2 regions of the Amycolatopsis sp. PS_44_ISF1 genome follow, and region 2 is predicted to be linked to the other one. Evidence: riboswitches for the same ligand, from Rfam matches in the RefSeq annotation. Region 2 holds a riboswitch; the other holds the start of a gene.
What was found. A riboswitch is a leader RNA that binds a small molecule or an ion and turns the genes downstream of it on or off. The one in region 2 is predicted to bind thiamine pyrophosphate.
Positions count from the first base shown of each region.

Region 1: linked by a shared signal. The riboswitch ahead of NYF13_RS11375 (thiamine ABC transporter substrate-binding protein) and the one ahead of thiO (glycine oxidase ThiO) in region 2 are both predicted to bind thiamine pyrophosphate.

Region 1 is NZ_JANUXO010000001.1:2,483,166-2,487,572, forward strand. It holds gene ychF (redox-regulated ATPase YchF) at 249-1,331, shown strand; gene NYF13_RS11370 (4a-hydroxytetrahydrobiopterin dehydratase) at 1,843-2,133, opposite strand; TPP riboswitch at 2,167-2,279, shown strand; gene NYF13_RS11375 (thiamine ABC transporter substrate-binding protein) at 2,301-3,356, shown strand; gene NYF13_RS11380 (iron ABC transporter permease) at 3,332-4,407, shown strand, end outside.
Region 2 is NZ_JANUXO010000001.1:2,000,889-2,005,295, reverse strand. It holds gene NYF13_RS09145 (thiazole synthase) at 1-566, opposite strand, end outside; gene thiS (sulfur carrier protein ThiS) at 563-763, opposite strand; gene thiO (glycine oxidase ThiO) at 763-1,839, opposite strand; TPP riboswitch at 1,833-1,938, opposite strand; gene thiE (thiamine phosphate synthase) at 1,969-2,634, shown strand; gene NYF13_RS09125 (hypothetical protein) at 2,654-3,466, opposite strand; gene NYF13_RS09120 (threonine/serine dehydratase) at 3,621-4,407, shown strand, end outside.

The sequences.
Region 1 (4,407 bases), 480 kb from region 2:
CGGACGTTCAGGACCGTCGGCATCAGCGGCGGCCAGGACGGGCGGCAGGAGGCGCCGACGGCCACGACGAACTGGCCGCCGAACCTTGGGCGGTGACGGCGTGGTGGCAGCGTTCCGCCTCAGGCCCGGTGGCGGTGGTGGATACGCGGTCGACGGTGCCGGCCGGATGAGGGCCGGGCGGATGGGAAACCCGACCGCGCGTCACCGGGTCGGCCCGGCCGGGGGCGGGACCCGTAGACTTACCGGTCGTGAGTCTGACCCTCGGTATCGTCGGCCTGCCCAACGTCGGCAAGTCCACCCTGTTCAACGCGCTGACCCGCAACGACGTGCTCGCGGCGAACTACCCGTTCGCGACGATCGAGCCCAACGTCGGCGTGGTGCCGCTGCCGGACCCGCGGCTGGACGAGCTGGCGAAGCTGTACGACTCGGAGAAGACGGTGCCGGCCGTGGTGTCCTTTGTGGACATCGCGGGCATCGTGAAGGGTGCCTCCGAGGGGGCCGGGCTGGGCAACAAGTTCCTGGCCAACATCCGCGAGGCCAACGCGATCTGCCAGGTCATCCGGGTGTTCGACGATCCGGACGTGATCCACGTGGACGGCCGGATCGACCCGTCCAGTGACATCGAGACGATCAACACCGAGCTGATCCTCGCCGACCTGCAGACCCTGGACAAGGCGCTGCCGCGGCTGGAGAAGGAAGCCCGGACGAAGAAGGAGAACAAGGCGGCGCTGGACAACGCGCAGAAGGCGAAAGAGCTCCTCGACGCCGGGCGCACCCTGTTCCAGGCGCAGAAGGAGGTGGACTTCGAGGCGCTGCGGGAGCTGAGCCTGCTGACCACCAAGCCCTTCCTGTACGTCTTCAACGCGGACGAATCGATCCTGACCGACGAGGCCCGCCGCGAGGAGCTGACCAAGCTCGTCGCCCCGGCCGACGCGGTGTTCCTCGATGCGAAGGTCGAAGCGGAGCTGCTGGAGCTGGACGACGAGGAGTCCGTCCGCGAGCTGCTGGAGTCCGTGGGCCAGCTCGAGCCGGGCCTGCACGCCCTCGCCCGCGCGGGCTTCCACACCCTGGGCCTGCAGACCTACCTCACGGCCGGCCCGAAGGAATCCCGCGCCTGGACGATTCCCCAGGGCGCCACCGCCCCCCAGGCCGCCGGCGTCATCCACACGGACTTCGAGCGCGGCTTCATCAAGGCGGAGATCGTTTCGTACGCGGACCTGATGGAGGCGGGCTCGATGTCCGTCGCGCGGGCCGCGGGCAAGGTGCGCATGGAAGGCAAGGACTACCTGATGGCGGACGGCGACGTGGTCGAGTTCCGGTTCAACGTGTAGCCGACCTGGCCCCGAAATTCGGCGAAGAGCAGGCTCAAGAGCACGAGCGACCTGCTGACCGCGCCATCGCTCAGGTCGAGCGGAGCGCTATGGCCGGTCCGGCAGGGACCGGACCGGCCAGGGGTGCGTGAGGCTCAGCCGAGCAGGCCGAGCACCAGGACGGAGAGCAGGGTGACGGCCGTGGCGAACGTGGTCACCCACGCGCGCTGGGTGCTGGTGAGGGCGGCGGACGCGTTGTTCATGAGGTGTCCTAGCGGGGCGAGGGCCGGCGTGTTCCGCTGGATTAGCGCCTCGATCATGAACGGTGTTACTGCCTGTGGCCGAGATCACGCCGGTTACGCACGGTGTGCCAGAGCACACCGCCCGCGGCCGTGACCATCAGGCCGAAGGAGATGGCTCCCACCACGATTGCCTGAGTCATCCCGTTGTCCTCCCTGCGTCGGTGAAGCTTCGTGGGGGAGACGCGCCGGGGAGCCGTTCGTGGTGCCGTCGTATCGGAGATCACACCAGGTCAGAGGGCTGCGATCACCTCGTCGATCTGGCGCGCCAGTGCGAAGTCCTTCGTCGTCAGGGCCCCTTCGGAGTGGGTGCTGAGCCGGAAGGTGAGCGTGCGCCAGCGGATGTCGATGTCCGGGTGGTGGTCGGCGGCCTCGGCCAGCACGGCGACGCGGTCCACCACGGCGATCGCTTCGGGGAAGCTGGCCAGTGACACCGTGCGGGCGATGGTCACGTCCGTGCGGTGCCAGTCCGTCAGTTCGGTCAGGGCCGCGTCGGCCCGCGGGCCGTCCAAGATCTCTGCCATCCGACCCATGGTGGCCCTGTCTCGGCTACGCTGCACGGTTGCCACGGGAGTCCGGTACGCCGGGCTGAGAGGCGGGGCCCGAGACCCGCGACCGTTCGCACCTGGATCCGGATCATGCCGGCGCAGGGAGGCCCGTTCTCCTGCCGTCGGCCAGTGCAGGAGGGCAGATGAACCCGCGGACCGCACGCACCGCGCCGGTGGTGGCCACGGTCGCCGTGCTGGCGAGTGCCTGCTCGTTGTCCAGTGGCTCCGGCGGCGACGCCCAGGCGACCCCCGAGGTCACGCTCGTCACGCACAACTCGTTCGTCGCGCCGCAGGACGTGCTCGACGCGTTCCAGCGCCGGGCCGGCCTCAAGCTGAAGGTCGTCAAGTACGGCGACGCCGGGGAGCTCACCAACAAGCTGGTGCTCACGAAGGCCAACCCGATCGGCGACGTGGCCTACGGCGTCGATTCGACGTTCGCCTCGCGGGCGCTCGGTGAGGGCGTCTTCCAGACCTACACCAGCCCGGAGGCCGACCGCGGTTCGCAGCGCTACGCCGTGGATCCCGAGCACCGGCTTTCCGCCGTGGACCTCGGCGACGTCTGCGTGAACGTCGACTCCGGCTACTTCGCCGGGCGGGGTCTGCCTGAGCCGAAGACCTACGAAGACCTGGCTGATCCGAAGTACAAGGACCTGACCGTGGCCGAGGACCCGGCCACCGCGTCGCCCGGGCTGGCCTTCCTGCTGGGCACCGTCGCGAAGTTCGGCGAGCAGGGCTGGCCGGAGTACTGGACGAAGCTGAAGGCCAACGGCCTCAAGGTCGACAGTGGCTGGGAAGAGGCCTACACCAAGGACTTCTCCGGCTCCTCGGGCAAGGGCCCGCGGCCCATCGTGGTCTCGTACGCGTCCTCGCCCGCCGCCGAGGTGGGCGGCGACGGCAAAGCGCGCACCAAGGCGCTGCTCGACACCTGCTACCGCCAGGTCGAGTACGCGGGCGTGCTGAGCGGCAGCAAGCAGGCCCCGCAAGCGCAGAAGGTGGTCGATTTCCTGCTCTCCCAGCAGTTCCAGGCCACGGTGGCGGCCAACATGTACGTCTACCCGGCGCGTGAGGGGGTCGCTCTGCCTGCGGGCTGGGCGCAGGTGGCGCCGCTGCCGACGACGCCGGCCACGTTGCCCGCCGAGCAGGTGCAGGCCGGCCGCGAGAAGTGGATCGGTGCATGGCGCTCGCTCATGGGGGCCTGACCCCGGCGCGCACGTTCCGCACCGCCGGGCTCGTGCTGCTCGGGCTGGGGCCCGTCGCGTTCCTGGTGGTGTTCTTCGCCTGGCCGGTGGTGGCGATCGTCGGCCGCGGGTTCTCCGCGGGCGGCGTCGGCACCGTGCTCGGTGACGCGCGGACCTGGCAGCTCGCCGGGTTCACCCTGGCCAGCGCGGCGGCGTCGACGGTCGTCGCGGTGCTGGCCGGGTTGCCGGTGGCGTACCTGCTCGCCCGCGTGCGGCTGCCCGGCGTCGGGCTCGCGCGCACGCTGGTGCTGGTGCCCTTCGTGCTGCCGACGGTCGTGGTCGGCCTCGCCTTCCGCGCGATCTGGCCGGACGGTGGCGTGCTGCCGCTGGTACTGGCCAACGCCTTCTTCAACGTCGCCGTGGTCGCGCGGACCGTGTCCGGGCTGTGGTCGCACCTCGACCCGCGGGCGACGGAAGCGGCCCGGGCGTTGGGCGCGTCGCCGTGGCGGGCTTTCCGCACGGTGACGCTGCCCGCGCTCGGCCCGGCCGTCGCGTCGGCCGCCGCGGTGGTGTTCCTGTTCTGCGCCACCAGTTTCGGCGTGGTCCTGATCCTCGGCGGCGGCCGGTACCGCACCCTCGAGACCGAGATCTACCTGCGCACGGTCGACCTGCTCGACCTCTCGGGCGCGGCGGCGCTCTCGCTGGTCCAGTTCGCGGCCGTGCTGGCGGCGCTGGTCCTCGGCGCGGTGGCGCGGAAGCGGCGGGAGAACGCCGTCCGGCTGCGGTCCGCGCTGGCCACGGCCCGCCGGCCGCGCGGCGGCGAGTGGTGGACGGTCGGTGCCGCGGCGGTGGTGCTGGCGCTGCTGATGACCCCGATCGCCGCCCTGCTGGCCGAGTCGGTCTCCGGCGCGGAGGGCTGGAGCTTCGCCGGGTACCGCGCGCTGTCCGGTACCGGCGCGAACGACGCGTTGCAGGTCTCCGGGTGGACGGCGGCACGGAACTCACTGGCCGCGGCCACCGACGCCACTCTGCTCGCGCTGGCCGTCGGCGTGCTCGCCAGCGTGGTGCTGGT
Region 2 (4,407 bases):
CCCGCGTCCAGCACCACCGGCACCGACGCGCGCGAGACGATCAGCTCGATGTTGTGCGGGTTCCGGATGCCCAGGGCCGTGCCGATCGGGGCGCCCAGCGGCATCACCGCAGCGCAGCCCGCCTCCTCCAGGCGCAGCGCGAGCACCGGGTCGTCGTTGGTGTACACGAGCACCGTGAACCCGTCCGCGACCAGCTGTTCCGCCGCGTCCAACGTCTCGATCGGGTCGGGCAGCAGGGTGCGGTCGTCGGCGTGCACCTCCAGTTTCACCAGGTCGGTCTCCAGCGCCTCGCGCGCCAGCCGCGCGGTCAGCACCGCTTCCGCCGCCGTCCGGCAGCCCGCGGTGTTCGGCAGCAGGCCGATGCCCAGGCGGCGGAGCAGGGCCAGCACCCCGGAGCCGCCACCGGTGTCCGCCTTGCGCATCGCGACCGTCGTCAGCTCGGTGCCGGAAGCGAGCAGCGCGCGCTCCAGCACCGCGAGGTTGGCCGCGCCCCCGGTGCCGATGATCAGCCGGGAAGAGAGCTTGTGCTCGCCGATGACGAGCTGGTCCCCGTCCGCCACGCTCATCCCCCCTGCACCGCGGTCAGCACGTCGACGCTCGCGCCCTTCGGCACCACCGAGCCCGGCCACGCCCCGCGCGGGACGACCTCGCCGTTCACCGCGACGGCCACGCCCGGGCGCGCGATCCCCCGCGCGTCGAGCACGTCGGCCACCGTGGCGCCGTCCGGGAACTCGCACCGGCTCCCGTTGACCTCGATCTCCATCAGACTCGCTCCTTGTCCGGCAAACGGGCGGGGGTGGCCACTCGGATCGCCTCCGGCGGCGGCTGCCCGTCCAGCCACGCGACCACGGCGTCCGCGGTCACCGGCGCCATCAACAGCCCGTTGCGGTGGTGCCCGGTCGCGGCGAAGACCCCGTCGGACAGCTCCCCGACGTACGGCAGCGCGTCGTGGCTCCCGGCCCGCAGCCCGGCCGCGATCTCGACCAGCTCGTACTCGGTGATGCCGGGCAGGATCCGTTCCGCGCCCTCCAGCAGCTCACGGACCCCACGGGCGGTCACGGCCCGGTCGAAGCCCGCTTCGTACTGCGTCGCGCCCAGCACCAGTTCGCCGTCGGCGCGCGGGACCAGGTAGATCGGCCGCCCCTCGACCACCGCGCGCACGGTGCAGGGCGGGGGCGGCAGGCAGTCCCGGCGCGGGCGCAGCCGCAGGATCTCGCCCTTCAACGGCCGGACCGCCTCCGCCAGCCGCGGGTGCAGCCGCCCGGTCCAGGCCCCGGCGGCCAGCACCACGGGCCCGAGACCGTCGAGGTGGTCCACGCGGGACCGGCGGAACTCCACCCCCCGCCGGACGCACGCGTCGAGCAGGGCGGTGAGCAGGGCGCGGTTGTCCACGGCCAGGTCACCCGGCACGTGCAGGCCGCCGCGGACGGCGCCGATCCCCGGCGCCCGCCGCCGCGCCTCGCGCCCGGTCAGCCGCTCGACGTCGCGGCCCAGCGAGCGCAGGTAGCCGGCCAGGATGTCCAGGTGCCCGGCGTCGGCGCGGTCGAACGCGACCACCAGCGTCCCGTGCGCGGCCAGGCCCGGATCGGTGCCCTCGGCGGCCAGCTCGCGGGCGAACTCGGGCCAGCGCCGCAACGACTGCTCGCCGAGGCTCAGCACGTGCTCTTCACCGGGCCACGCCTCGGTCACCGGCGCCAGCATGCCACCGGCCAGCCAGGACGCCCCGCCGCGCGCGGGTTCGGGGTCGAAGACCGTGACCCGGTGGCCGCGCCGGGCCGCCCGCCAGGCCGCGGACAGCCCGATCACGCCGCCGCCGACGACGGTCAGGTTCTCGCTCAAGGGATCACGCTCCCTGCGCCGGCATGACCCGGATCAGGTTCCACGGTCGGAGCGCTCAGCTCCCTCTCAGCCCGTGCCCGGGCTCCCGTGCGGACGGCTCCACCGTAGCGCGCGGGTAACGTCGCCGCCATGCCCGCCCTGACCGGAGACCGGATCCGCGCCCGTCTGGCCGAAGCCCGCCTGTACCTGTGCACCGACGCCCGCTCGTCCCGCGGCGACCTGGCCGAGTTCGTCGACGCCGCGCTCGCCGGCGGCGTCGACGTCGTCCAGCTTCGCGACAAGACGGACGGCGCGCCGCTCGAAGCCAAGCAGGAGATCGCGGCGCTGGAAGTGCTCGCCGAAGCCTGCCGGCGCCATGGCGCGCTGCTGTCGGTGAACGACCGCGCCGACGTCGCGCTGGCCGTCGAGGCCGACGTGTTCCACCTGGGCCAGGACGACATCCCGGTGCCGCTCGCGCGCCGGATCCTGGGCGAAGAGGTGGTCATCGGCCGCTCGACGCACTCGGTCGAGCAGGCTCGCGCGGCCGCCGCCGAGGACGGCGTGGACTACTTCTGCACCGGTCCGTGCTGGCCGACGCCGACCAAGCCCGGCCGCTTCGCCCCCGGCCTCGACCTGGTGCGCGCGACCGCGGCGGACGGGCCGCGGCGGCCGTGGTTCGCCATCGGCGGGATCGACTCCGACCGGCTGCCCGAGGTCCTCGACGCCGGCGCCACGCGGATCGTGGTGGTCCGCGCGATCACCGGGGCCGAAGACCCGAAGGCGGCCGCCCAGGCGTTGAAGCGCCGCCTGGGCTGAACCGTCAGGGCCGAAACCGTCAGGGATTGGCCTTCGTCGGCTGGCCGCCCGGCGAAGTGGGCTGGCTCCGTTGGGTCGGCGACTGGGAGCTGCCGGTGCTCGGCGTCGAACTGGTCGACGGTTCGCTGTCCGACGACGGCCGGCTCGTGGGCGTGGACGAAGAGGTCGGCTCCGCTGAAGACGTCGGCTCGCCGGACGAGGTCTCACGCGGCGGCGCGGTGTTCTGCGTCGTGTCCGGGGTGCGGTCGTCCTGCTTCTGCTGCTGGCTGGTGCCCGGGTCGTGGTAGAAGTTCGCCCCGGCCCGGCCCCCCGTGACGCCCTCCAGGCTGAGCATGAAGACGATCGCGACGGCCGTGGCGATCACGCTGGTGCCGATGACCAGGGGCCAGCGCAGCTTCCGGAGCCGCTCGGCCAGTGAGCCGCCCGCCTCCGGCTCGGTCTCCTCCGGCCCGGAGGGCTTGGGGAGCCGCACCGTCGGCATCTCGGACGGATCGGGAACGCGGGTCGACAGGTACTGGGTCGGCAGCTGGGCCGGGTCTTCCACCGGCTCCAGCCCGCCGACGCCGGTCGCGCGCCGCTGCCCGGCCGTGGCCAGCACGGAGCGCGCCTTCAGCGCGGCGTCGCGCGTGCGCTGCAGCGAGCGCAGGTACAGCTCGCTGCCGACCGTGGTGACGATGCTGGCCACCCCGGCGCCGACCACGGTCCCGGCCACGCCGAGGGTCGATCCGAGCAGGGCCGCCGTCACCGCGGCCAGCGCGGCGGCGAGCACCGGCGTCAGCCGCAGCCCCTTCTTCGTCTCCGTCCCGGACGTTTTCTCTTGCTCCTCGCTCATGATTCCGATCTGCTTGTCCCGCCCATTTTTCCTTACCGGTTCCAACGAGTAAGTCGTCCGGAGCACTCCCTTCGTTGCCCAGAGGTGAGCGACGCCACGTTGACTATCCATAGTGGACGGTCTAAAGCTCACCATCCCCTGACATAATCACCACATGCAACTCGTGACGATCCCCGAAATCGAAGCGGCGGCCCAGCGGGTCGCCGGCACCGCCGTGCGCACGCCCTTGCTCCGCCAGTCCTGGGTTTCCGGTGAGCTGTGGGTGAAACCCGAGAGCCTCCAGCCGGTCGGCGCGTTCAAGATCCGCGGTGCGCACAACGCGATCGCCGCGCTGGACGAGGCCGAGCGCCGGCGCGGCGTCGTCGCCTACTCCAGCGGCAACCACGCGCAGGCGGTGGCCTGCTCGGCGCAGTCCTTCGGGATCCCGGCCGTGATCGTGGTGCCGGACGTGACCCCGCGGATCAAGGTGGAAGCCACCCTCGGCTGGGGCGCCGAGGTGGTCGAGGTGCCCATCGCCGAGCGGGAGAGCGCCGCCCACGCCATCGCCGAGGCGCGCGGACTCACCCTGATCCCGCCGTTCGACCACCGCGACGTGATCGCCGGGCAGGGCACGATCGGCCTGGAGATCGCCGCCGACCTGCCGGAGGTCGACACCGTGCTGGTGCCCGTCAGCGGGGGCGGCCTCGCCGCCGGCGTCGGCACGGCGATCAAGGCGCGGTGCCCGGGCGCCCGGGTCTACGGCGTGGAGCCGGAGCTGGCCGCGGACTCGGCCGAGAGCCTCCGGGCCGGCCACCGCGTCGACTGGCCGATGTCGCGACGGGCCCGCACGATCGCCGACGGCCTGCGCGCGCAGCCGTCCGAACTCACCTTCGCGCACCTGAAGGCCGTGCTCGACGGCATCGTCACGGTGAGCGAGGACGAGATCCGCGACACCGTGCGAG